Regions from separate parts of the Vreelandella venusta genome, predicted to be linked through region 1. Evidence: predicted binding sites of a transcription regulator. Region 1 holds the regulator's gene; each other region holds the start of a gene.
What was found. The regulator sigma-54, encoded in region 1, starts transcription at its own class of promoters, with help from an activator protein. The targets are predictions, from matches to a motif close to TGGCACNNNNNTTGCTNT.

Region 1 (7,679 bases):
GCCTCTATTTCCAAGCCGACGGTATCGAAATCAAAGCATTCCATACTCAAGATGGCCACGGCCTCAAACTTTTGAAGCGCGTCGGAATCCATGTTGCCTTAATTACTGGGCGTGACTCTCCGATGGTTAGTCAACGCGCTGCGTCGCTGGGCATTACCCATGTTTATCAAGGATGTGAAGATAAACTCACTACGTTACGCGCGCTTTGCCAACGCCTAGATATCACGCTTGAGCAGGTTGCTTATTGTGGTGACGATCTACCAGACCTTGCTCCTATTAAACGCTCTGGCGTAGGCATTACCGTGCCTAATGCTCCTGATTACATGCATACCCATGCCGACTGGATCACCGACCGGCTTGGTGGCCACGGTGCCGTACGTGAAATCTGCGACACCTTATTGATGTCTCAAGGCCATTGGGATGCTGTTTTAGATACGTACCTACACGGCCAATCGTAATGCGCTTTTGGGCTAAAAAACGCGTTTGGATAACCACCATGGTATTTGCCCTAGGTGGTGTGCTGGCGTGGCTAGACCCGCGCGGCCCTCAAGACCAATTAATCGATCCTGAGGCTCGCGCTCAAGAGCCCGGCCATGTACTGGAAAATGCAGAAATCACTCTGTTTGGTGACACCGGTGCCATCCAACAGTCGCTGGCGACGCCACGCTTAGTCCATACCCCTCAAACAGCGATGACAGAGGTTACCTCTCCCAGGGCGACACTGTTCGATAGAGAGGAGCGTCAATGGCTAGCGACGGCCCAGAGCGGCACTCTAAATACTGACACGCAAGCACTCACGCTAGCTGGCTCAGCCCAATTACTTGCACCTGATGAGGGCTGGCAGTTGAATACAGAGTTATTACATTACAATGGCATCACCCGCCATGCTTGGAGCGATGCCGAAACCATACTTCAGCAGCCGCCTCAACGCATTAGCGCTTCACGTATGGATGTATGGCTGGATGATAGCCAGATCCGCTTAACCAATAACGTGCGCGGCGTTCACCCGCCTGCCACTCGTTCTCAGTAGGAGTCGCGATGAACGCTCTTATTCGCACGGCACTCTTCGTCATTACACTACCTATTTCTGCGGCAGCGCTACCGGTCATGGCACAAAGCCAAGCCCCTGTAGAAGTAGAGGCTGATCGTTTAGATCTAGATCAACGCGCAGGCACTGCAGTCTATTCGGGCAACGTCGATATTCGTCAGGGCAATATGCAGCTACGCGGAGATCGCGTTGAGATTCAGCGCAACGATGCTGGCGAGCTATCGCGCGCCGTTGCAACCGGTGGACGAGCCTATATACGCAACCAGCTCGAAGACCAAGCCAGCCCAATGGAAGGCTGGGCAAAGCGCATCATTTATCATGTTGCCGAGCGTCGGGTAGAGCTAATCGACCAAGCGGAGCTGACCCAGCAAGCTGACCGCTTCGAAGGTGGGCGCTTAGAGTATTTTATCGACCAAGGTGTAGTTCAGGCGCGTTCTGATGTTAGCGGCAGTGAACCACAACGTATCCGCATGACTCTTCAGCCGGAACAATAGGAGTGACCAGTGGCGACAAAACATGCAGGGTCTGCACCTCACACAGCCTTAGAATCAGCATCAGAAACAGCGCCGATAAAAACACTTTATGCCCACCACTTAGCCAAAAGCTATAAACGCCGCCGTGTAGTTAAGGATATTAACCTAGAGATATCTCAAGGCAGCGTGGTAGGACTGCTAGGCCCCAATGGCGCGGGCAAAACGACATCCTTCTATATGATTGTCGGTTTGGTAAAGTCTGATGCTGGAAAGGTAGGCATCGACGGGCTTGATTTGACCCACGCCCCCATGCACGAACGTGCACTGGCAGGTATTGGGTACTTGCCCCAGGAAGCCTCTATTTTTCGCAAACTGACCGTCGCCGATAACATAATGGCAATTCTGGAGACTCGCAAAGAACTCGATCGCAGCGCTCGGGAGCAGCGCCTTGAGTCGCTACTGGAAGATTTTCACATCACTCACATTCGTGACAACTTCGGCATGAGTCTTTCAGGCGGAGAGCGTAGACGTGTTGAAATTGCACGCTCCCTCGCGACAGAGCCTGCCTTTATTCTGCTTGATGAGCCGTTTGCCGGCGTTGATCCGATCTCAGTAGGCGATATTAAAACGATCATTCGAGCACTCAAAAAACGCCATATCGGCGTACTGATCACCGACCATAACGTCAGAGAAACACTAGATATTTGCGATATTGCCTACATTGTAGGTGACGGCCATATCATCGCCAGCGGCCCCCCTCAGGAAATTCTCAACAACCAACGGGTAAGAGACGTTTATTTGGGGGCTGATTTCCGCCTGTAAACAGCCACCTGCAGAAAAAATAGTATGGGTGGCATACTTATTGCACTTGCACCAAGCCATAACTCGCACTAGGGTGGAGCTTTCTGATTAACGAGTGGTTCTCAGATGGTCATGAAAGCTTCTCTTCAATTGCGTATCGGTACACAGCTGACCATGACACCTCAGCTGCAGCAGGCCATAGCCCTGTTACAGCTATCAACGCTGGACCTCCGTCAAGAAATTCAGCAAGCGCTTGATGCCAACCCCATGCTTGAGCAGGAAGACGAGTTCGGCGAGCAGGCCGTTAGCGAGCCCCAGGAAGCTGAGTGGTCCGAAAGCATTCCTAACGAGCTCTCTACTGACAGTGACTGGTCAGACACTTATCAAGACCTGGGTAGCCATGGTGCCAGTGGCGAGGGGCCAGACTTTGAGCGTCAAGCCGCTGGTCAAAGTTTACATGGCCACTTACTTTGGCAACTCGCCATGACAGATTTTTCACCACGCGACCATGCCATTGCTGAAAGCCTCATCGATGCACTGGATGCCAACGGCTACCTCACACAGCCGCTCAATGACATTCGCGAAGGACTTAAAGCCCAAGGGCATGAAGGCCTTAGCCAGCGTGAAGTTGAAACAACCCTGCTGCGTCTTCAACAGTTTGAACCCACCGGTGTATTTGCTCGCGACCTGCGAGAATGCTTAATGCTGCAGCTCGCCTCACTCCCCGAAGATACACCGCTGTTGATGCCTGCCAAGCGGCTAGTGCGTCAATTTCTTGAAGCGCTCGGTAAAGATGATGCGCGCCTGCTAAAGCGACGGTTAAGTCTGGATGATGAGCAGCTTGATGACGTCATTCGTTTGATCCGCAGCCTTGATCCCCGCCCTGGGAGTGCCTTTGGCGACACAGATGACAGCTACGTAACGCCAGATTTAGTCGTCCGCCATGACCACGAAGGATGGCACCTGGAGCTAAACCCAGAGGCGCTGCCGCGCTTGCGCATTCAACCTGACTACGCAAGCCTCATCAAACGGGCTGACAAGAGTCAAGATAACCAATTTTTAAAAGAGCATCTTCAGGAAGCTCGCTGGCTCATCAAGAGCCTTTCAAGCCGAAATGATACGCTGCTGCGGGTGGGTCGAGAAATCATCGCTCGCCAGATAGGCTTTCTGGAACACGGTGAAGAAGCCATGAAACCGCTGATCTTAGCCGATATCGCAGATGCCGTGGAAATGCATGAATCTACTATTTCCAGGGTCACCACCCAGAAATATATTCATACTCCGCGTGGCGTGTTCGAGCTCAAATACTTCTTCTCAAGCCAAGTAAGTGGCCAGGATGGCGGCGACAATCACTCCAGCACTGCCATCCGAGCGCGAATCAAAAAACTGGTACAAGATGAGCCGCCCGGAAAACCCCTCTCAGACAGCCGCCTCGTGGCGCTATTGGAAGAGGGTGGCATTCAAGTAGCAAGGCGAACGGTGGCCAAATATCGTGAATCAATGGGTATTCCCTCTTCAAGCGAGCGCCGCCGTTTACGCTAATAAAACAGTGCTAACGAGACAAAGTCCGTCTAGGGGCTTTGCAATAGCGCAAAAAGGGTTACAATCGAAGAACAGTCCGATGGATAAGGAGCACGTCAATGCAAGTAAATATCACTGGTCATCACGTAGATCTGACTGACGCCTTGCGTGACTATGTAAATGAGAAGCTGGAACGCGTTGAGCGCCATTATGACAACATCACCACCGTACAAGTAACCTTATCTGTTGAGAAGGAGCGTCAACAGGCTGCCTGCACCCTGCATGCTGCCGGAGCCGATCTACACGCAGAAGCATTAGACAATGATATGTACGCTGCAATTGATGCACTAGCGGACAAAATTGACCGTCAACTCGTTAAACACAAGGAAAAAGCACAAGCTCGCGCCCAAGGCGCCGGCGTGCGTTAACTCAATGACGTTGGAAACCATTCTTCCCCCGGAGCGCGTGCTGTATGACGTCCCCGGGGGTAGCAAAAAAAGGGTGCTGGAATTTTTCAGCACCTTTATTGCGCAAAATACGCCAAGCCTAGATAGCCAAGAAGTCTTCAGCCGCCTGATAGGTCGTGAGCGCTTGGGCAGCACTGGAATAGGCAACGGCGTTGCTATTCCTCACGCTCGTAGCCCTCACTGTAGCTCACCTATTGCTGGTTTCTTAAAGCTAGCTGAGCCCGTAGACTTCGATGCTATTGATGGCGACCCCGTCGACCTTGTTTTCGTACTTTTAGTACCCGAAGAAGCGGACGACACGCACTTAGCCTTACTAGGGCAAGTGGCGTCCATTATGAACAGCGTTGACACACGTCAGCAGCTTCGTAGAGCGGCTAGCCAACGTGAGCTATTGGACCTTATAACAGCAAAAATTCGTGAACAACCTGTTAGCTAAACGGTCCACCGTTAGACACTGCCTACAAGTTCAACATTTACCTTCATTTTTATTGGCATGCCAAGAGACACTCTATGCAACTGGTGATCATTAGCGGCCGTTCTGGGTCCGGTAAATCTATCGCCTTACAAGCGTTAGAAGATCTTGGCTATTGTGCCATCGATAACCTGCCGGCCATGCTACTCAGCTCTCTGGTGGATGAGCTTCGTGAGCAAGGGGCACGTCCCCAACTAGCGGTAAGCATTGATGCGCGCAATTTGCCTGCTGCACTAAAGCAGCTGCCAAAAATGCTCGAATCTTTGCGTCAGAAAAGCATTCACTTTCAGGTTATCTATCTAACCACCGATGCCCGAATTCTGCTTGAGCGATATTCAGCTACGCGTCGTCGCCACCCCCTGACGCGTGACAGTGACATGACGCTCGAAGAGGCCATCAATAAAGAAGAAGAAACCCTGCTAGACATCCGTGATCTTGCTGACCTGATGATCGACACATCACGTCTGTCGGTTCATGACCTGCGTCGCCGGATAACGGATCAGGTTGCTCAACAGCGTGAAGATAGATTAACGCTGACACTAGAGTCATTTGGCTATAAGCGTGGCGTCCCACTTGATGCTGATCTCGTCTTTGACGTGCGCTGCTTACCAAACCCGTACTGGGATCCTACACTGCGCCAATACACTGGCCGTGACGCCAATATCATCCACTTTCTGAAGGGATATCCCGTCGTTGAAGAAATGCGCAATGATATCCAGACATGGTTGGAAAAGTGGCTACCCGCTTACCAAAATAGCCAACGCAGCTATATGACGATTGCTATTGGCTGTACCGGTGGGCAGCACCGCTCTGTCTTTATGGTGGAACAACTAGCGCAAATGCTGGTGAAACAAGCGGGAGAGGTTCAACTCCGTCATCGTGAGCTAGGCCTGCAGTACACGCTCAGTGAACAGCAGCCTTCCACATCCCCGCCTTCAACAAACGCGCAATAAGCAACGCCTTTTTCTTCACGACCCCACTCGGCAAAAAGGAACCAGAGTGCCAGAAAGAATCTTAACGCTCACTAATCAGCGCGGCCTTCATGCTCGCGCAGCGACAAAACTCGTCAAGTGTGGCCAACAGTTTTCGGCCAAGATTCACGTTTACAAGCAACAGCAAATGGCAGATGCGGCCAACATTATGTCGTTGTTAATGCTGGCCGCTCCTTGTGGCACTGAACTTAGAATCCAAGCGGAAGGCGACGACGCCGAACAAGCACTAGAGGCGATTGAAGCTCTGTTCGACGCGCGTTTTGACGAAGAGCACTAACATCAGTGAAGAGTACTAACATCAGTAAAACAGCGTCAGCCAACGTGTTAGCTGAGCCGTTAGGCAAGTTGTTAGTTACCAGCGACGGTCATTGCATCAATTAGCCAACTACCCGTGTGAATACTGCCACGGGTATCGGTATCATCACCGACTGCAACTAAGCCAGCAAACATGCTATTCAAATTACTGGCAATAGTGAACTCCTCGATGGGATGCTGTATTTCGCCATTGTCTACCCAGAAGCCTGCAGCGCCTCGTGAATAGTCCCCAGTCACGCCGTTAACCCCCTGCCCCATTAGTTCAGTCACCCAAATGCCACGCCCCATCTGCTTCAGCAAATCATCTCGCGGCGTCAGCGGCGCCAACAGACGTAAATTGCGCGCCCCACCGGCATTCCCTGTCGATTGCATGCCCAAGCGCCGCGCACTGTAAGCAGACAGCATATAGCTGGCGACACTACCCTGATCAATAAAGCGATTATTACGAGTCTGAACGCCTTCAGCATCAAACGGCGAGCTAGCCGTGGCTCCAATCTCCATAGGCCGTTCTTCCAAGCCAAACCAGCTCGGGAATAGCGGGCTACCTAAACGATCACATAAGAAAGAGGATTCGCGATAAAGCGCCCCACCTGCCAACGCTCCCATTAAGTGACCTACCAGGCCGCTGGAAAGCGACGGGTCAAACAGCACCGGGAAGGTGCCTGTTGGCGGCCGCTGAGCGCCTAACCGACGTAGCGTGCGTGACGCCGCTTCGCGGCCAACCTCCGCAGGATCACGAAGCATGGCGGGATTACGAGCCGAAGTATAATCGTAATCGCGTTGCATACCCTTCTCATCCTGTGCAATCAGCATGCAGGAAAGCGAATGGCTGCTGCCTTTCTGGGTGCCGAGGAAACCGTGGCTGTTAGCATAAACTCGCACTCCCTCACCACTGGATAGCGAAGCACCTTCCGACTGATGAATACCCGCTACGTCACGCCCCGCTTGCTCACATGCCAGCGCCAATTCGATTGCTTCGTCAGTCGTCAACGCCCATGGATAATGTACTTTAAGGTCAGGCAGGTCAGTTGCCATTAGCGATGCATCTGCCAACCCTGCGGCAGGATCCTCACCCGTATAACGGGCAATTGCCAGGGCTTTCTCTACCGTGGCTTTAATTGACGCACTGCTGGCATCAGTAGATGAGGCACTGCCCTTGCGCTGCCCAACATATAGCGTAACGGCAATCCCTTGATCACGTGAAAGCTCGACGGTTTCAACTTCACCAAGACGCACGCTTATCCCAAGGCCTTGATCTACACTAGCGCCGACCTCGGCAGCATCTGCGCCTAATTTTTTTGCCAGCGCAAGCGCCTCTTCAGCACGCTGTGTTAACAGCACCTGCTGGGCCGCTGCATCAAATGCTTGTGCCATTTTGGCCTCCTTTTCGCCTGAATCGCATTGGCGGATCAATGTTGTGGTCGCAGCCTGATATAATGCTGCAAACGAAACTAATTAGTGAGTTCTAGTATGCCTAAGCAACGTCCCGAGCCCTTCGATATTGATGAACAAGAAGAGCGCCCCAGTAAATCGCAGCTCAAGCGGGAAATGCATGCTCTCCAGGCGCTTGGCGAAACGCTTATCGCGATG
Region 2 (7,679 bases), 300 kb from region 1:
CACCTGTGTCTACCTATGGTGTGCCGAAAGAGATTAAACCGTTGATCGATACGCTCAATGGGTTGCTCGTAAGAATTCAACAAACCATTGTTCGTGAGCAGCGTTTTACCAACGACGCCGCTCATGAGTTACGTACGCCCTTAACGGCGATTAAAACCCATCTACAAGTAGCGCAGCGAGCCGACGGCGAAACGGCGAAAGAAGCGCTCAGATGCGCAGAGGCGGGGGTGGTTCGACTGGCACATACGCTAGATCAGTTACTGACGTTAGCAAGAGTCGAAGGGCGCATGCGCTTTGACGATGGCGAGCCAAGTCAGGTAAGTGAGATTGTTGATGTGGCGATCGCCGACAGCATGGCAACCACAGGGCAGTGCCAGATTCTCTCCCAATTACCCCAAGTATGCGTTGCCATGCCTAGAGAGCTGGCAATAACCGCACTACGTAATTTACTGGATAACGCACTGCATCATGGGGCAAGTGAGCAGCCTGTAGCGTTAAACGTACAGTATACCGCTGATCAGCGTCACGTAACGTTCACAGTGCATGACCAGGGTAGCGGCGTCGATGACGCTACACTAAAACAGTTAACGCAGCGTTTTTGGCGCGTGAGCAAGCAGCAAGGTAGCGGTTTGGGCTTAGCAATTGTGGCGGCAATTGTTGAGCGTTTTGGGGGCTGGGTAAGTTTTGAAAATGTCCAGACCGGCGGGTTTAGCGCCCATTTAACCATTCCTACGGCAGAGGATGACCAACGAGCACGATCTGAGGTTATTTGATAGTGCTCGCTGCATCACCTTTGTCAATGGGCAATGGCTAGTACTAGCAGGCAGGTAAGTAAATAACGAATAGCAGTCAGGGGGATATATGAATAAAAAACCGTGGGGCAAGTTTAGTTTGTTGATGGGCGCCAGCCTTATAGGCGGTAGCACTCTCGCAGGTGTGGCCTTTGCCGAAACAGGCGATGCCGAGCGTGGCCAGGCCGCCGCGGCAACCTGTACAGCGTGCCATCAAGCTAACGGTAGCGGGATGAACATACCTGGAGGTGAGTCGTGGCCGCGTTTGGCTGGGCTTAATGCTGATTATATCGTTAAGCAGCTACACGATTTTAAAGAGGGACGTCGCCAAAACGCCACCATGATGCCCTTTGCTAACATGCTTAATGACCAGCAAATAGCAGATGTTGCCGCCTACTATAGCGCAATGCCTATCACCCCTGGCCAGGGTGGCGATGATGTGGACGACGCGTTATTGGCCCGTGGCGAACAGTTAGCTGAGCGTGGAGATTGGGATGCCTACATTGTGTCATGCAAGAGCTGTCATGGCCCGAATGGCACTGGCGTTGGGGAAGTGTTCCCTGGTATTGCAGGTCAGCACGCTGGTTACATAAGCAACCAGCTGCATGCTTGGCAAAATGATCAGCGCCATAATGATCCCCAAAACTTGATGGGAGCCATTGCCAAGCGCATGAGCGATGAGGATATCCAGGCGGTGTCAGCGTGGTATGCCACCCAGGACGTTAGTGCCCAAGTCGGTAGTGAAGAAGGGGAGGTAGCGCAATGATTTTGCATAAAAAACGTCTCGTGCTAGCGCTAACAGGCTGTTCATTAGCTACCGGACTAGCCGTCAGCGCTTTCGCTGATAATGCTGGCGACTCATCATCGAGCGAAGCGCCCTACCAGCAGTTAGTAGAACTTGGCTTTCCTGCACCGCAAGAGGGCGAACTCGTTCATGTTCCACCGACCATGGCAGACCTGGAAGACGCCGATATCCATCCAGAGCTAAAAAAGGTCATTCGGTATGGCTATGACCTATTTACCAACACCCAGCAGTTGCGCGGTGAAAACGTTTTTAATGACATGAACTGCTCAAGCTGCCACTTAGGCGAAGGGCGTCAGCCGTTTAGTGCCCCTGTCTGGGCCGCAGCAGTCACACTGCCTGACTTCAGGGGTAAAAATCAGCACGTTAACAATCTTGAAGAGCGCATTGCAGGTTGCTTTGCTTACTCGATGAATGGTACGCCACCTGCCTATGGCAGTGATGAGATGCTCGCACTCAGCGCTTACCACCAATGGCTGGCTACCGGTGCGCCAATGTACCCCAGTCAGCCTATTTATGGCCGTGGTTTTCCTGCGCCAGGCGAGCCAGATGAATCCCCCGATTACGCTCGTGGTGAAGCGGCGTACCAAGAAAATTGCGCTATTTGTCATCAAAACGACGGCGCTGGGCACTATGAGAACGGCGAGTATGTGTTCCCTGCCCCTTGGGGCGATGGCTCTAATAACTGGGGCGCAGGCATTGTCAGAGTAGATACCGCTGCAGGGTTTATTTACAACAATATGCCGCTCGGACAGCCACGCTCGTTAAGTGACCAGGATGCCTGGGACATTGCCTATTACATGACTAGCCAAGAGCGACCGCAAGACCCCCGTTACACGGGTGACGTTGCTGAGACACTAGAGCGCTTCGGCCCCACCTTCCATAAGCGTTCGCTTTATGGGCAAGTACGTGAGCATGATGGCCATGTCCTTGGCGACCATGCGAACTTTGGCGAAAAAGGCGATATCCAGCCATGGAACGTCGGTATGCCGCGTTTTGAAAACCTCTCAGACGAGTAACTAGCTGAGCAGCAGCGATACAAGCATCGCAATCAACGCGTCAGGAAAAAATCACTAGCCCGTGGTGGTATAACCCACGGGCTAGTGATTAGTTTGAGGATAGTGGATGGAAGCTTTAAAACTTGCTTATATTGTCTAATGCCAGTTAGTTAAGGCTGACTGGCATTATCCCCTAGCCCCATATAGCAAAGCGGCCACCTCCTCAAGCGAGCGCCGCACGTCATTCCTGAGTCACCACACTGTCATTCCCGAGTGGGGTAATCGGGAATCCACCTTGACCTTGGCCTGCAGCAGCTCGAAACCTCAGATCAACATGGATTCCCGCTAAGGGCCTGCGGGAATGACGAAGTGGCAGAGCCTTCGGGCATGACGATGGTGGCTCGAAGGGCTTGGGTGAAGTCACCGTCAGGCACTTATTAAACAAAGAAACAGCCCAATTGTCTGCTTTAAGGCGCTTCACCGCCCATCATTTCAATTAAGCGCTCCTCGCTGGGTAAGCCTTGAATTCGGTCGATACGTAAACTGCCACTGTCTGTCTCGCGCTGAAAGGCACTGGTGGGCGTAGCGTACAGGCCTAGCTCTTCAAAAAGCTGATTGTTGGCATAGACCTGTTCTTCAATATCTCTAGGCTGGGCGCGGGCTGAAAGTGAATCGCCGCTGCTGTGGTCATGTAGCGCGGCAGAAGGGTCGTCTGCACCAAGTATCGTGGCCGCCAGAGCGGGACTGTTCGGGGCTAAGATGCCCACCATAATATGGCGCAGCTGCACTTCACCAGCCTCTACCCAGGGGCGGCTTTGTTGCCACAGCTGGCGACAGTAGGGGCAGTTAGCATCGGTAAAGGTATAGATAACCCGCGGCGCGTTTTCATCGCCATCTTGAATCCAGTGGCTCTCTTCCAGTAACGCCCAAGTTTGCGCTTCAAGCGGAACCCGAACATGCTCCTCTATCTGTGCTTCGGAGAGGTCGTTGCCTTGATCATCCATTAGTGTGCCGATAATGGTGTGTTGGCCATCAGGTGTTAAATAAATCGCCAGCTCTTGGCCCTGCACGCTAGCACCGAAACCGCGCATGCCCCCTGGTGCCTCAAACTGGCCGTGAATCGTTATCCCCTGATTGGTGAGCGCTTGAACCGGTGCAGGCAATTCTTCGGCATAGCCTGTGGAGAGGTTGCCAATGCCCGTTAATAGTAACAAGGTGCTTAAACGAGACAGGGAAAAGTATTTCATAAGTAAGTCCTTATGTTTGAATGATACGCAGTGTAAGCCAGTAATGTTATGAGCAAGGTAGGAGGTTATCTCAACGTAATCGTTTCAAGCCTTGTTGAAGCGTTGCCCGGGAAAGTTCGCCAAAGTGCGTGTTCACGAGTTTTCCTTGCGCATTATAAAAAAGGGTAGTGGGCATGGCGTGAGCCCCCGTTGCTCTCCCTAATGCATTGCTTTGGTCAAGCCACACATTCTCAAGTGAAAGGTCATGCTGATTCATAAATGTCTCAATGTGCTGGGCACTTTCCCCCTGATTAACAAACACAAATGTGATGTCCTGCTGGGTGTTTTGAGCTTCCTCAAAAACAGGCATTTCTCGAATACAGGGAGGGCACCAGCTTGCCCAAAGGTTAACAACCAGGGGCTGCTGCGTTTGCTTGGCAAGCTGGGGTAGGCTGGTAGGGTGGCCGTTTCGGTCTAATAAAGCGGTGGTAGGGAGTGGGCGCGATTGCTGTTCGATGAACAGCGTGCTACCAACCAGCATCCCCCAAGTAAGCAATCCCGCAAACAAGGCGCCGCTTAAAGGCCTGCGTTGGCCAGCAGAGCGCCAGAGAGCCCAGCTCGCGTAACCCAGTCCAGCAATAAAACCGGCTGCTAAATCAAAGCCACCGTCACGGATATCTAAGCGGGAAATAATACCGTCATACGCTTCCCAGTAACGCACGACAAACGCGACTCGAGCAGCCAGGAGGCCAATAAAAAATACCGTTATAAGCGTATCGCCGACCGCTACACGGTGTCGTCGCCCTAGTAACGCTCCTACCAGAAGCGCTATCAAAAAAGCCACTATTAAAACCAGCTGATGAAGGCTGAAACCCAAAGGGCCAATGACAATGCTTTGTTGCAGCATAATTAACGATTAACTCAGTCAATGTTGAATGCTGCAGTATCTCAGTCGTCGATTATTTGACGATTATATTGCCTCATTGCTGAGACATTATGCCGCAATGCATTTCTCACGTATCTGCCACCATCCATCTTATTGCATAAGGAGGAAGCGCGCGCTCCTCCTGGGCATTTTGCAGATCTAAAGCACGCCAAGCATGTTGGCTAAGTGCCTGCTCTAGTGCTTCACCTACATTATCTAATGGCAGTAGCGTATCAGTGACATTAAATAGGGCAAGCAAGCGGCGGCCGTCGCTGAGTGGGCCTCGCTCAATGGCTAACACTTCAGGCGGTGTAGTCAGTACGCGTTGTGTGGCGTTGGGGTGGAAGCAGGGCTCTGTGCGCCGAAGTTCCAGCAGGCGGCTAAGCGCATGAAACACATCGTGGGTCGGCGTTGAGGGGCTTTCGAGTAACAGTGCTAACTCATCACGCTCCCAGCGGCGCCGATTAATTGAGCGCAATCGGCCGCTGCGCTCCACTCCTTCGACATCGTTAAGCGTGCCGGTCAATGTATGAATATACAGAGCGGGAATGCCCTGTAGAGTGAGCATAATTGCTTGGCTGCACAGAAAGCGGGCAATTTGCCAAGGGTCTGGTCCTCTGCGCGTGCCGCGCATGGCCTCAAACCAAGTAATATTGATTTCATAGGGCGAGTCACTGCCGTCGGGATTGCTCCGCATGCTGACAAAGCCACCAAAGCGATGCATCAGTTCTAGCAGCGCATCTCGCTCATGGTCGGGTAGCAGCCCTTCTAAAGGGCGCACGCCAATACCATCATGGCTGGCGGTGAAGTTTAAATAAGTGCAGTGTCTGGGCAGTATCGGCAGGCTGGCAAGCCATGTTTGAAGGGTAGTGGCTTCACCGCGGGTGAGGGTGTGCAATAACAAAGGAGGCAGGGCGAACTGATAGACCATGTGGGCTTCGTCTGGCGACCCGTTGGCTAACCGCTCTAGGCCAAAGTAGCTGATGTTTTCTGCGTGAGGGACGTTCGTTTCGGTAATTATCAGTGTGCCCGGCGCTATTTCATCGACAATGGCGCGCAGTAAGCGGACAACCGTATGGGTTTCGGGAAGGTGGATGCATGGCGTGCCCAGACGCTTCCATAAAAATGCCACTGCATCCAGGCGAATTATGCGCACGCCTTGTTGGAGGTAGAACAGCAAGATGCCAACAAACTCGAGCAATACGTCAGGATTTTCAAAGTTTAAATCGATCTGATCTTCTGAGAAGGTTGCCCATACATGGCGCGTGCCCCGACGCGTGGAAATGGGCACCAGCAGCGGGCTGCTACGTGGACGAACCACGTCAGAAACATCGGTTTCCGGGTCTATCTCTATAAAGTAATCACGACCTGGCAAGCTTCCGGTTAAGTAATCCACAAACCACAGCGACTCGCGAGATACATGGTTGAGCACTAAGTCGCCCATCACGTCATAGTGGTTTGCCAGCTCACGGATATGCTGCCAATCGCCTAGCTCTGGATTAACCTCGCGGTAATGAATGACTGAAAAGCCATCATCGCTACTCCAAGGAAAAAAAGGCAGCACATGCACGCCGCTGATACGCTCCCCCAAATAGCGCTGAAGGAATTCATTAAGCACAGCAAGCGGCGGTGTTTCCTCTGCCACAATGGAGTCACCGTAGCTAATGACCCACTGGTCTTTTTCGCTCCATGTTGGTGCATTATCGCTTTCAGACGCGGTATTTTCGGTTATGGCTGGCGTCTGTGATGTATTGCGAAAGTGCTCAATGTGTTGTCCAAGACGGCGTTGTACCTCGCTGGCGCGGGGGCCGTAGAGGTGCGAAAGGAGCGGGTGGACTGTCTGCTCAAATGGGGTCATAGGGGTGTCCTCTTAAACAACCTACGACAAACGCTGCAGCTTGTGTGCCAAATCGTTACAATGCTAGGTTAATGCCGCGTTTAAAGAAGCGACTATTTCTGCTTGCAAGCGCCCTTAAACTGCATGCCGTTGTAGCGCGTGGCTACTCCGCTGCTAATAATAGTTTGCAATATTGCTTATATGTGCCGTTATCCGCACAAGCTGACACGCTGCACGTACTGACAACAGGTTGACTGCCATGCATTGCCCTTTTTGTGGTGCTAATGATACTCGAGTGACCGACTCGCGGCTGGTAGCCGACGGTGACCAAGTGCGCCGTCGTCGCCAGTGCGCTAGCTGCCAAGAACGCTTCACCACATATGAAACCGCAGAGTTGATTATGCCGAGGGTCGTAAAATCCGACGGCTCACGCGAAACCTTTAACGAGAGCAAGCTGCGTGCAGGCATGTTGCGAGCGCTGGAGAAGCGTCCGGTCAGTGCGGAGGCAATAGAAGCTGCTGTGGAGCGTATTCGCCAATCGCTTCGTGCCCGCGGGGACCGCGAAGTTAATGCGCGGGATATCGGTGAAGCCGTCATGAAGGCATTAAGTAACCTGGATCAGGTAGCGTATATCCGCTTTGCATCGGTATATCGTAAGTTTCAGGATTTAGACGAGTTTCGTGCTGAAATAGACCGTCTTTCTCAAGATCCTGGCGATCACCCTGCATCAGCCCGTAGCGTCCCGCAGCGCGGAGAGGATTGATGAAAGAGTTAACGGAGCAGAGCTACACCCGTGCTGACCATCAATTCATGGCGCGTGCGTTGCAATTAGCGGCGAAAGGGCTATATACAACTGACCCCAACCCCCGAGTAGGCTGTGTTATTGTCCGCTACGATCAGCACGCTGAAGGGCAGGTGGTTGGCGAAGGCTTTCACCTGCGTGCTGGTGAGCCTCACGCAGAAATTCACGCGCTTAACGCCGCTGGTGCAAAGGCAGAAGGCGCAACGGCTTATGTCACGCTGGAACCTTGTTCCCACACAGGACGCACTGGTCCTTGTGCCGTTGCGTTAGCGGAAGCCAACGTTGCTCGCGTGGTGGT
Region 3 (7,679 bases), 1.1 Mb from region 1:
TTCAAAGGCGTCTTTGTTCCAGAACAGGACGATGGTGGAGCGCTGGAAGGGGATGCCGTAGGTTTTGCCATCCAACTGGCCATTTTCCATCAGCCCTGGGTAGAAGCTATTGAGCCATTCGCGCTCTTCAGCGGTTTCGACTAGATCATCAAAAGCGACGATGGCGTTCTGCTCAATCAGCTCGTAAAGATCAATGGAGAACATGACCGATAGCTGCGGCGTTTCGCCCGCTTCCATTGCCGACATAGCGCGCACGCGGGTGTCGTCGTAGTTACCGGCGTAAATCGCTTCCACATTGATATCGGGGTACTCGCTTTCAAACTCTGCCACCAGCGTATCAACGACGTCGGTGAGTGCACCGCCCACTGCGACCGGGTAGTACATGGTCAGATCGACGCTATCCGCGTTTACCTGGGCGGCGCTTAACAAGCCCGCTGCCAGGGCGGTCATTGCAAAAGGGGTACGCAAACGCATAAGAGACTCCGCAAGTGTCAATACTGCTGTCAGTGTTGGAAAGAGCCCACCGCCGGTGGGCGAGGAACGCTTCGATATGAGCTGGGTAAGGGGAGCGGCGTCAGGTCATCCCGCCGCAGACCTTCGGCATCGAAAAGGTGTGTATTCTCTGGCGTCCAGTAGAGGCTGCATGGCTGACCTGCCAGCGCCTGCTTGCCGCTAAGCCGCACGCGTAGGGTGTGCGACCCCACTGCCACATAAGCAATGGTATCCGCTCCCAGGTACTCTTCACTTAATACGTTAGCGGGTACGCCGGAACCGGGTGCGATACGCAGTTCGATATCTTCCGGGCGGATGCCCAAATGTCCGCCAGCGGCATCCAGGGGGGCTACGGGAGTACTTGGTTCACCTTCGATAACAGCGCCATTTTTACCGGCCACTAGGGGCAGCAGGTTCATGGCAGGGCTGCCAATGAAACTGGCGGCAAAAGCGCTAGCAGGGCGGTTATAAAGCTCGTCCGGGGTGCCGTCCTGGACGATTTTGCCGTGCTGCATCAGAATTACGCGATCTCCCATGCTCATCGCTTCCACTTGGTCGTGGGTGACGTAAATCACCGTCATAGTCAGGCGACTGTGTAGTGCTTTGATTTCCCTACGCATGTCGCTGCGCAGCCGAGCGTCCAGATTGGATAGCGGTTCATCCATCAGGCAGATCGGGTGTTCGGAGATAATTGAACGCGCCAAAGCAACCCGCTGGCGTTGGCCGCCGGAAAGTTGCGCAGGTTTGCGGTCTAGGTAATCGGTTAAATCAACCAGTTCGGCGACCTTAGCCAGTCGCTGGCGCTGCTCATCTTTGGGTACCTTGCGGCTGCGCAGGCCAAAAACGATGTTGTCGGCAACGCTCAAATGCGGAAACAGCGCGTAGGACTGAAACACCATGCTCAGCCCACGGTCGCCGGGCGGCAGGCGGGTAACGTCGCGCTCGCCGATATAAATACGCCCGTCGCTGGCCTCTTCCAGGCCCGCGATCATGCGCAGCGTGGTGGATTTACCACAGCCTGAAGGGCCGAGCAGAATGACAAATTGCCCAGGCGTGACGTCGAAGGAAATGTCATCGACGGCAGTGGCCGCGTCCCAACGTTTAGTGACGCGTTCCAAGCGAATACGCGATTGGTTTGACATAGCACACACATCACCGGCTGCTGGTTGTTATTGGTTCAGCTTGTGTTGAAGGTGTTGCCGTTGCATGACACTTACATGGATGGTTGATGACAGCCGTTGTGTCAAGCAGAAAATTCACTTGGTGACTTTGATGCCATAACGCTGCAGCCTGCGCACCACGCTGGATTGACTAATCCCCAGCCGTTCAGCGATGGCGTACGTGCTGGGAAGCGTTTTGCTCAACGCTTCCAGTGTTTCGCGCTCTAGTCTGGCTAGGTACTGCTTTAGGGTTTCTTCGGGGGCTAAGGCGGCTCTTGGCGAAGAGGTTGGCGTTTGCGGCAGATTAGCAGGGGGCTGCTGCGTAGGAAGGCTAGGTGCTTCAATTTGATCCGTTGGGCTGGAGAGCCAAGCTCTTTCCAACCAGTTTTCAAGCTCGCGGACGTTACCTGGCCAGTCGCTTCCCATTAACGTTGACCACACTGGGTTGTCCAGGATTTTTTGCCGCCCATAGCGTTGGTTAAGGCGTTTCAAACAGGCTTCCACGAGGTCAGGAATATCTTCTCGGCGGTCGCGTAAAGGAGGAAGCGTGACCGGTATGACGTTGAGACGGTAGTAAAGGTCCAGGCGAAATAGGCCTGCTTCTACTTGTTTAGCTAGATTCTGATTCGTGGCGACAACTAAGCGAAAGTCCACTTTGCGCGGTCGTGTATCGCCTAACCGGGTAAGGCTGCCGTCCTGGATGACTTTTAATAGTTTGGTTTGCATTAATAAGGGGAGCTCACCGATTTCATCGAGAAACAGCGTGCCTCCTTCCGCTTGCTCTAATAAACCTGCTTTTCCTTGGCGAGCCGCGCCGCTGAACGCGCCGGGCTGATAGCCAAACATCTCAGACTCAAATAAGTTTTCGGGAATGGCCGCACAGTTAACCTCAATAAAGGGATGGTTATGGCGTTGGCTCCAACGGTGCAACTGTTTGGCAAACGCGGTCTTCCCCACGCCCGACTCTCCCAGCATCAACACATTAGCGTCCGAGGGAGCGACCCGTTTGAGAAGCAAGGCGACTTCACGCATAACGTGACTTCTCACTTGTAAGTTATCCAGCGCGTCGTCCAGCGCTTGTTCCTCGGCACCGTGGGCTGCTTGGCTACGTTTTAAGTGCTCACTAAAGCGTTTCTGGAGTAGTGCATATTCGTCTTGTAGGAGCTGCAAATCGGTTAAGTCTCTGGAGCGGCTGATAACACGCTCTAATTTTCCATTCACAAAGACGGGGTAGGCCTGAGCTATCACACGGCGCCCGGTACCGGTTACCTGCATCAGTTGGGCCGGCTGGTGGGTGCGCATTACTTCCAAGGTGATGGATGGCTTCAAAATGCCTGCTTGCTGCAGCTGGTAAACGCTACTACCTAGCAACTCTTCCCGGGGCGCGCCATAAACAGCCTCAGCGCCGGGGCTGATATCAAGCACTTGACCCTCCCCACTGACGATAAAGAAATGATCGTTGGCGGTTTCGACAATGGTTTTTAGCACGCACTTATCTATTTCACTCACAGCGATTGTCTCTTGAGTAACCTGCAATTCATTTTTGCATCAATGATGCATGAATGACTTAAGTGTACGTGATTTTGATTCATTACTGCATCGGTAATGGCTGGGAACCCTATTGTTAGGGCGTTCAGAGACTTGGCATGTTCTGTGCAATGTATGTGGTTATTCAGCGCTACAACATGAACAACGCCAAGGAGATCTGTATGTCTGATTTTAACCAGCCGCTTGGGGGCAATAGTATGCCGCGCTTTGGTGGGCCAGCTACTATGATGCGTTTACCCGCTCAGGAAAGTGCTGCTGGCTTAGATGCGGCTTTTATCGGTATTCCAATGGATATTGGTACGTCTAACCGCCCGGGTACGCGTCTTGGCCCACGTCAGATTCGTGATGAATCTCGCATGCTTCGACCCTATAACATGGCGACCCGCGCCGCCCCGTTTGAAAGTTTACAAGTGGCCGATATCGGTGACGTGCCCATCAATACGTTTCACCTGCCCAAAAGTGTCGACATCATCACGGCCTTTTATGATGACGTGCTAAAACACAACTGCATTCCGCTAACACTGGGTGGCGAACATACTCTGACACTGCCCATTTTGCGTGCCATTGCCAAAAAGCATGGACCAGTGGGGCTGATCCATATTGATGCCCATGCCGATGTGAACGAGCACATGTTCGGTGAGCCGATTGCCCATGGCACGCCGTTTCGCCGCGCCCAGGAAGAAGGCTTGTTAGCCCACGGCAAAGTGGTGCAAATCGGTCTTCGTGGTACCGGTTATGCCGCTGAAGATTTTGATTGGTGCCGCAGCCAGGGTTTCCGTGTTGTTCCCGCTGAAGAGTGCTGGCATCGCTCGCTGGCCCCCTTGATGAAAGAAGTGCGCGAGCAGATGGGCGATGTGCCTGTCTATATCAGCTTCGATATCGATGGCCTGGACCCTTCCGTTGCCCCAGGAACGGGAACGGTAGAGATGGGCGGGCTGACCTCAGCCCAGGGGCTGGAAATTGTCCGCGGTGCGGCAGGCTTGAACATCGTCGGCTGTGATCTAGTGGAAGTGTCGCCTCCTTATGATCCCAGCGGTAATACCGCATTGATGGGCGCCACACTGCTGTACGAAATGCTCTGTGTGCTGCCGGGCGTGAAACACAGTGATTAAGCTGTCCTGAAATAGCTAATAAATAAAAAAGCGCTTACCTGACAAAGCGCTAATGGTCAGAGAAATGGCAGGCTGCTTATTGCCTGCCAGGACGCCACCAGCCCACCTCCAATAATCACTTCCAACAGGTGAACCGTATGTCTTTCTCTCAAGTAAAATTGGATGACGCCGAGCCGTCGACTCCAATCCATCGTGCTCATTTGCTGAAATTTTTGATCCCATCTTTAATTGGCATCCTATTGTTTTTGGTGCCTTTTCAAGTGGGAGGTACGATTAACATTGGCATGGGGCTGATGGCCGATGGGTTGCAGTCGTTGCTTGGCTCTGCGCTACCTGTCATTGCCATGCTAGTCCTATGTTTGTCTGTGGTGATAACGCTTTACGTTAAAGTGGCAAAGCCCAACTGGGCGCAACGTGGTCACTTTCAAGAGATGTTTGACGTCGACACTATTTGGGTAGTGATGCGCATCTTAGGTGCCATTTTTGTCGTCATGACCTTTTTCCAAGTCGGCCCCGAATTTGTGACAGCATCGTATACTGGCGGCGTAATGCTCAATGATTTAGCGCCGGTGCTACTGACGTTCTTCTTCTTTGCGGCGATTCTGCTACCGTTTCTAGTCGAATTTGGCTTTATGGAATTTATCGGCACCATGGTGCGCAAGCCGTTTCGGAAGATTTTTAATCTCCCAGGACGCAGCGCTATCGATGCAACGGCCTCTTGGATGGGGTCAGGCACCGTGGGTGTATTGATCACTGCCCAACAGTATGAGCAGGGGTATTACAATGCTCGCGAGGCATCGGTCATTGCAACGAACTTTTCAGTGGCTTCCATCGCGTTTAGTTTACTGGTGACGAACTTTGTTGATATCAATCATCTCTTCGTACAGTTCTACTTTACGGTAGTCATGTCAGGGTTGATTGCTGCCATCATCGTGGCACGGATTCCCCCTCTATCGCTCAAATCTAACGACTACTACGAGCCTGTTGGCTGCCAGTTACGCGAGAAACGCACCGAAAATGTAGGGCTGTTTCGTTACAGCTTGCTCCAGGCAACTCGCCGGGCAGCGGATGCGCCAGGGCCAAAAGAGCTGGTGCGTTTAGCACTCCTCAACGTGATTGATATCTTTTTGACACTGCTGCCTTTGGTATTTGCCATCGGCACTGTCGCGCTGATTTTAGCCGAGTTTACGCCGCTGTTTACCTGGCTCTCTTACCCCATGGTGCCAGTGCTTGAGTTGCTGCGTATCCCTGAAGCACAAGCGGCTGCGCCAGCGACGCTGGTCGGGTTTGCCGATATGTTCTTACCAGCGGTGCTGGCGACGAATATTGAAAGCGAGCTGACCCGCTTTGTGATCGCTTGCTTGTCCATGACACAGCTGGTGTATATGTCGGAAATTGGTGCGCTACTACTTAAATCAAAAATCCCTATCAAGCTCTGGGAGTTAGCCGCCGTTTTCTTACTGCGCACGGCCATTACGCTGCCCATCATCGCCTTTATGGCCCATACATTTTTCTTCTGAGGGGGCCTGTCATGAACGCTGACGCCATGCGCAATCACTCAACGACGACCTGTGCCGAGCTGTTGATCCGCCTGCTGCGCGAAACCTATGGAGTTCAAACTCTGTTCGGTATCCCTGGCGTTCACACGGTGGAGCTGTACCGAGGGCTTGAAGGTAGCGATGTGCGCCACGTAACCCCGCGCCATGAGCAGGGTGCCGGGTTTATGGCCGACGGCTATGCCCGCGCCAGCGGTCAGCCTGGGGTATGTCTGATTATCACTGGCCCGGGAATGACCAATATTGCCACTGCGATGGGCCAAGCCTTAGCAGACTCTATCCCCATGCTGGTGATCTCCAGCGTTAACCGCCGCGATACGCTGGGCATGGGCCAAGGTCGGCTGCACGAGCTGCCCAGCCAGCAGCAGATGATCAGCGGCGTGTCACGCTTTAGCCACACGCTATTAGATGCCAATACGTTGCCTGATGTGCTGGCTCGCGCCTTTGCGATCTTCAATGGTGCGCGCCCTGGTCCGGTGCATATTGAAATTCCGATTGATCTGTTCAATGCACCGGTGAAGGCTCCGGCCAGTTGGCCAGCGCCATCGCTTTACCGAGCAGCGCCTGACCCGGATGGGCTTGCCGAAGCTGCCCGCTTGTTAAAGGCCGCGAAGCAACCTTTGCTGCTGTTAGGTGGTGGCTGTGTGGCAGCGCCAGAGGCTGCGCGGGCACTGGTAGAGAGGCTTGATGCCCCAGCGGTGACGACTATCAACGCTAAAGGGCTGCTGGGTCGCGACCACCCGCTAGACTTGGGGGCTAACGCAGCGCTGCCAGCGGTGCGTGAACTGGCCGCTAACGCCGATGTGATTTTGGCGGTGGGTACCGAACTTGGCGAGACCGACTACGATGTCGTGTTTGATGGTGGCTTTCACCTCAATGGCAAATTGATTCGTATTGATCTCGACCCTGAACAACTGGTGTGCAACCAGCATACAACGCTTGGTTTAGTGGGCGATGCCGGACGTAGCCTAGCGCTCCTACTCGCTCATTTCCCCGAACCTTTGCAGCGCCACGGTGTTGAACGCGGTATTGAACGAACAGCCACTACGTTGAGCGCACTTAACCTGGTTAACGATCCGGCTTTTAGCGACTTCGTGCCGCTTTATAAGACCCTGGCTGACCATCTGCCTGAGGCGATTTTGGTGGGTGACTCCACTGCACCGGTGTATGCGGGCAACCACCTAGTCAGCCAGCCAGCGCCAAGGCGTTATTTCAATGCCTCTACCGGCTACGGCACCTTGGGCTATGGGCTGCCGGCAGCGCTAGGGGCGCAGTTAGCTCGCGCTGATCTACCTGTGGTGGCGCTTGTCGGTGATGGTGGGGTGATGTTCACCCTTGCTGAGCTTGCTACCGCGGTGGAGGAACGCCTGCCGGTGGTGATTGTGCTGTGGCACAACGCAGGCTACGAAGAAATTCGCCGCTATATGGATGCCAACGGTGTGGCCCGTTTGGGCGTGGATATTCAAGCCCCTAACTTTCTTACTTTGGCCGAAGGGTTTGGTTGCCCAGGCGTGCGGGTAGAAAGTCCTGAGGAGCTTGCAAGCTCACTCGCTAAGCGCGTTTCAAGTGGCCCGTTACTCATTGAAATAGATGCAGCTGCTTGGCAGCGTGCGTGCAGAATTTCCGACCAGGATACCTAGATGCCGTTACTCGACCAGCAAGTTATCAATCAGCAGTTCATTAACAACCAATGGGTTGCCTCAGCAGGCACGCGTATGCTCGATGTGATGAACCCTTATCGCGAAGCGCGTATTGCCCAGGTCACGGCGGGGGACGCGGCAGATGTCGACGCTGCCGTTAAAGCTGCTCAG

Region 2: the regulator sigma-54 is predicted to act here: its motif matches at 6,633-6,650, upstream of IR195_RS13890 (sugar phosphorylase).
Region 3: the regulator sigma-54 is predicted to act here: its motif matches at 3,295-3,312, upstream of speB (agmatinase).

What each region holds. Positions count from the first base shown of each region.
Region 1 is NZ_CP065135.1:2,622,304-2,629,982, forward strand. Features, by position in the region: gene IR195_RS12675 (KdsC family phosphatase) at 1-458, shown strand, start outside; gene lptC (LPS export ABC transporter periplasmic protein LptC) at 458-1,030, shown strand; gene lptA (lipopolysaccharide transport periplasmic protein LptA) at 1,039-1,542, shown strand; gene lptB (LPS export ABC transporter ATP-binding protein) at 1,618-2,343, shown strand; gene IR195_RS12695 (RNA polymerase factor sigma-54) at 2,449-3,864, shown strand; gene hpf (ribosome hibernation-promoting factor, HPF/YfiA family) at 3,963-4,271, shown strand; gene ptsN (PTS IIA-like nitrogen regulatory protein PtsN) at 4,276-4,746, shown strand; gene rapZ (RNase adapter RapZ) at 4,821-5,735, shown strand; gene IR195_RS12715 (HPr family phosphocarrier protein) at 5,782-6,051, shown strand; gene pmbA (metalloprotease PmbA) at 6,123-7,463, opposite strand; gene yjgA (ribosome biogenesis factor YjgA) at 7,560-7,679, shown strand, end outside.
Region 2 is NZ_CP065135.1:2,924,468-2,932,146, reverse strand. Features, by position in the region: gene IR195_RS13915 (ATP-binding protein) at 1-773, shown strand, start outside; gene IR195_RS13910 (c-type cytochrome) at 862-1,557, shown strand; gene IR195_RS13905 (c-type cytochrome) at 1,554-2,612, shown strand; gene dsbG (thiol:disulfide interchange protein DsbG) at 3,059-3,838, opposite strand; gene IR195_RS13895 (TlpA family protein disulfide reductase) at 3,909-4,661, opposite strand; gene IR195_RS13890 (sugar phosphorylase) at 4,831-6,600, opposite strand; gene nrdR (transcriptional regulator NrdR) at 6,839-7,342, shown strand; gene ribD (bifunctional diaminohydroxyphosphoribosylaminopyrimidine deaminase/5-amino-6-(5-phosphoribosylamino)uracil reductase RibD) at 7,342-7,679, shown strand, end outside.
Region 3 is NZ_CP065135.1:3,720,537-3,728,215, reverse strand. Features, by position in the region: gene IR195_RS17365 (ABC transporter substrate-binding protein) at 1-474, opposite strand, end outside; gene IR195_RS17360 (ABC transporter ATP-binding protein) at 504-1,634, opposite strand; gene IR195_RS17355 (sigma-54 interaction domain-containing protein) at 1,749-3,161, opposite strand; gene speB (agmatinase) at 3,362-4,312, shown strand; gene IR195_RS17345 (YjiH family protein) at 4,450-5,832, shown strand; gene IR195_RS17340 (5-guanidino-2-oxopentanoate decarboxylase) at 5,844-7,508, shown strand; gene IR195_RS17335 (aldehyde dehydrogenase family protein) at 7,509-7,679, shown strand, end outside.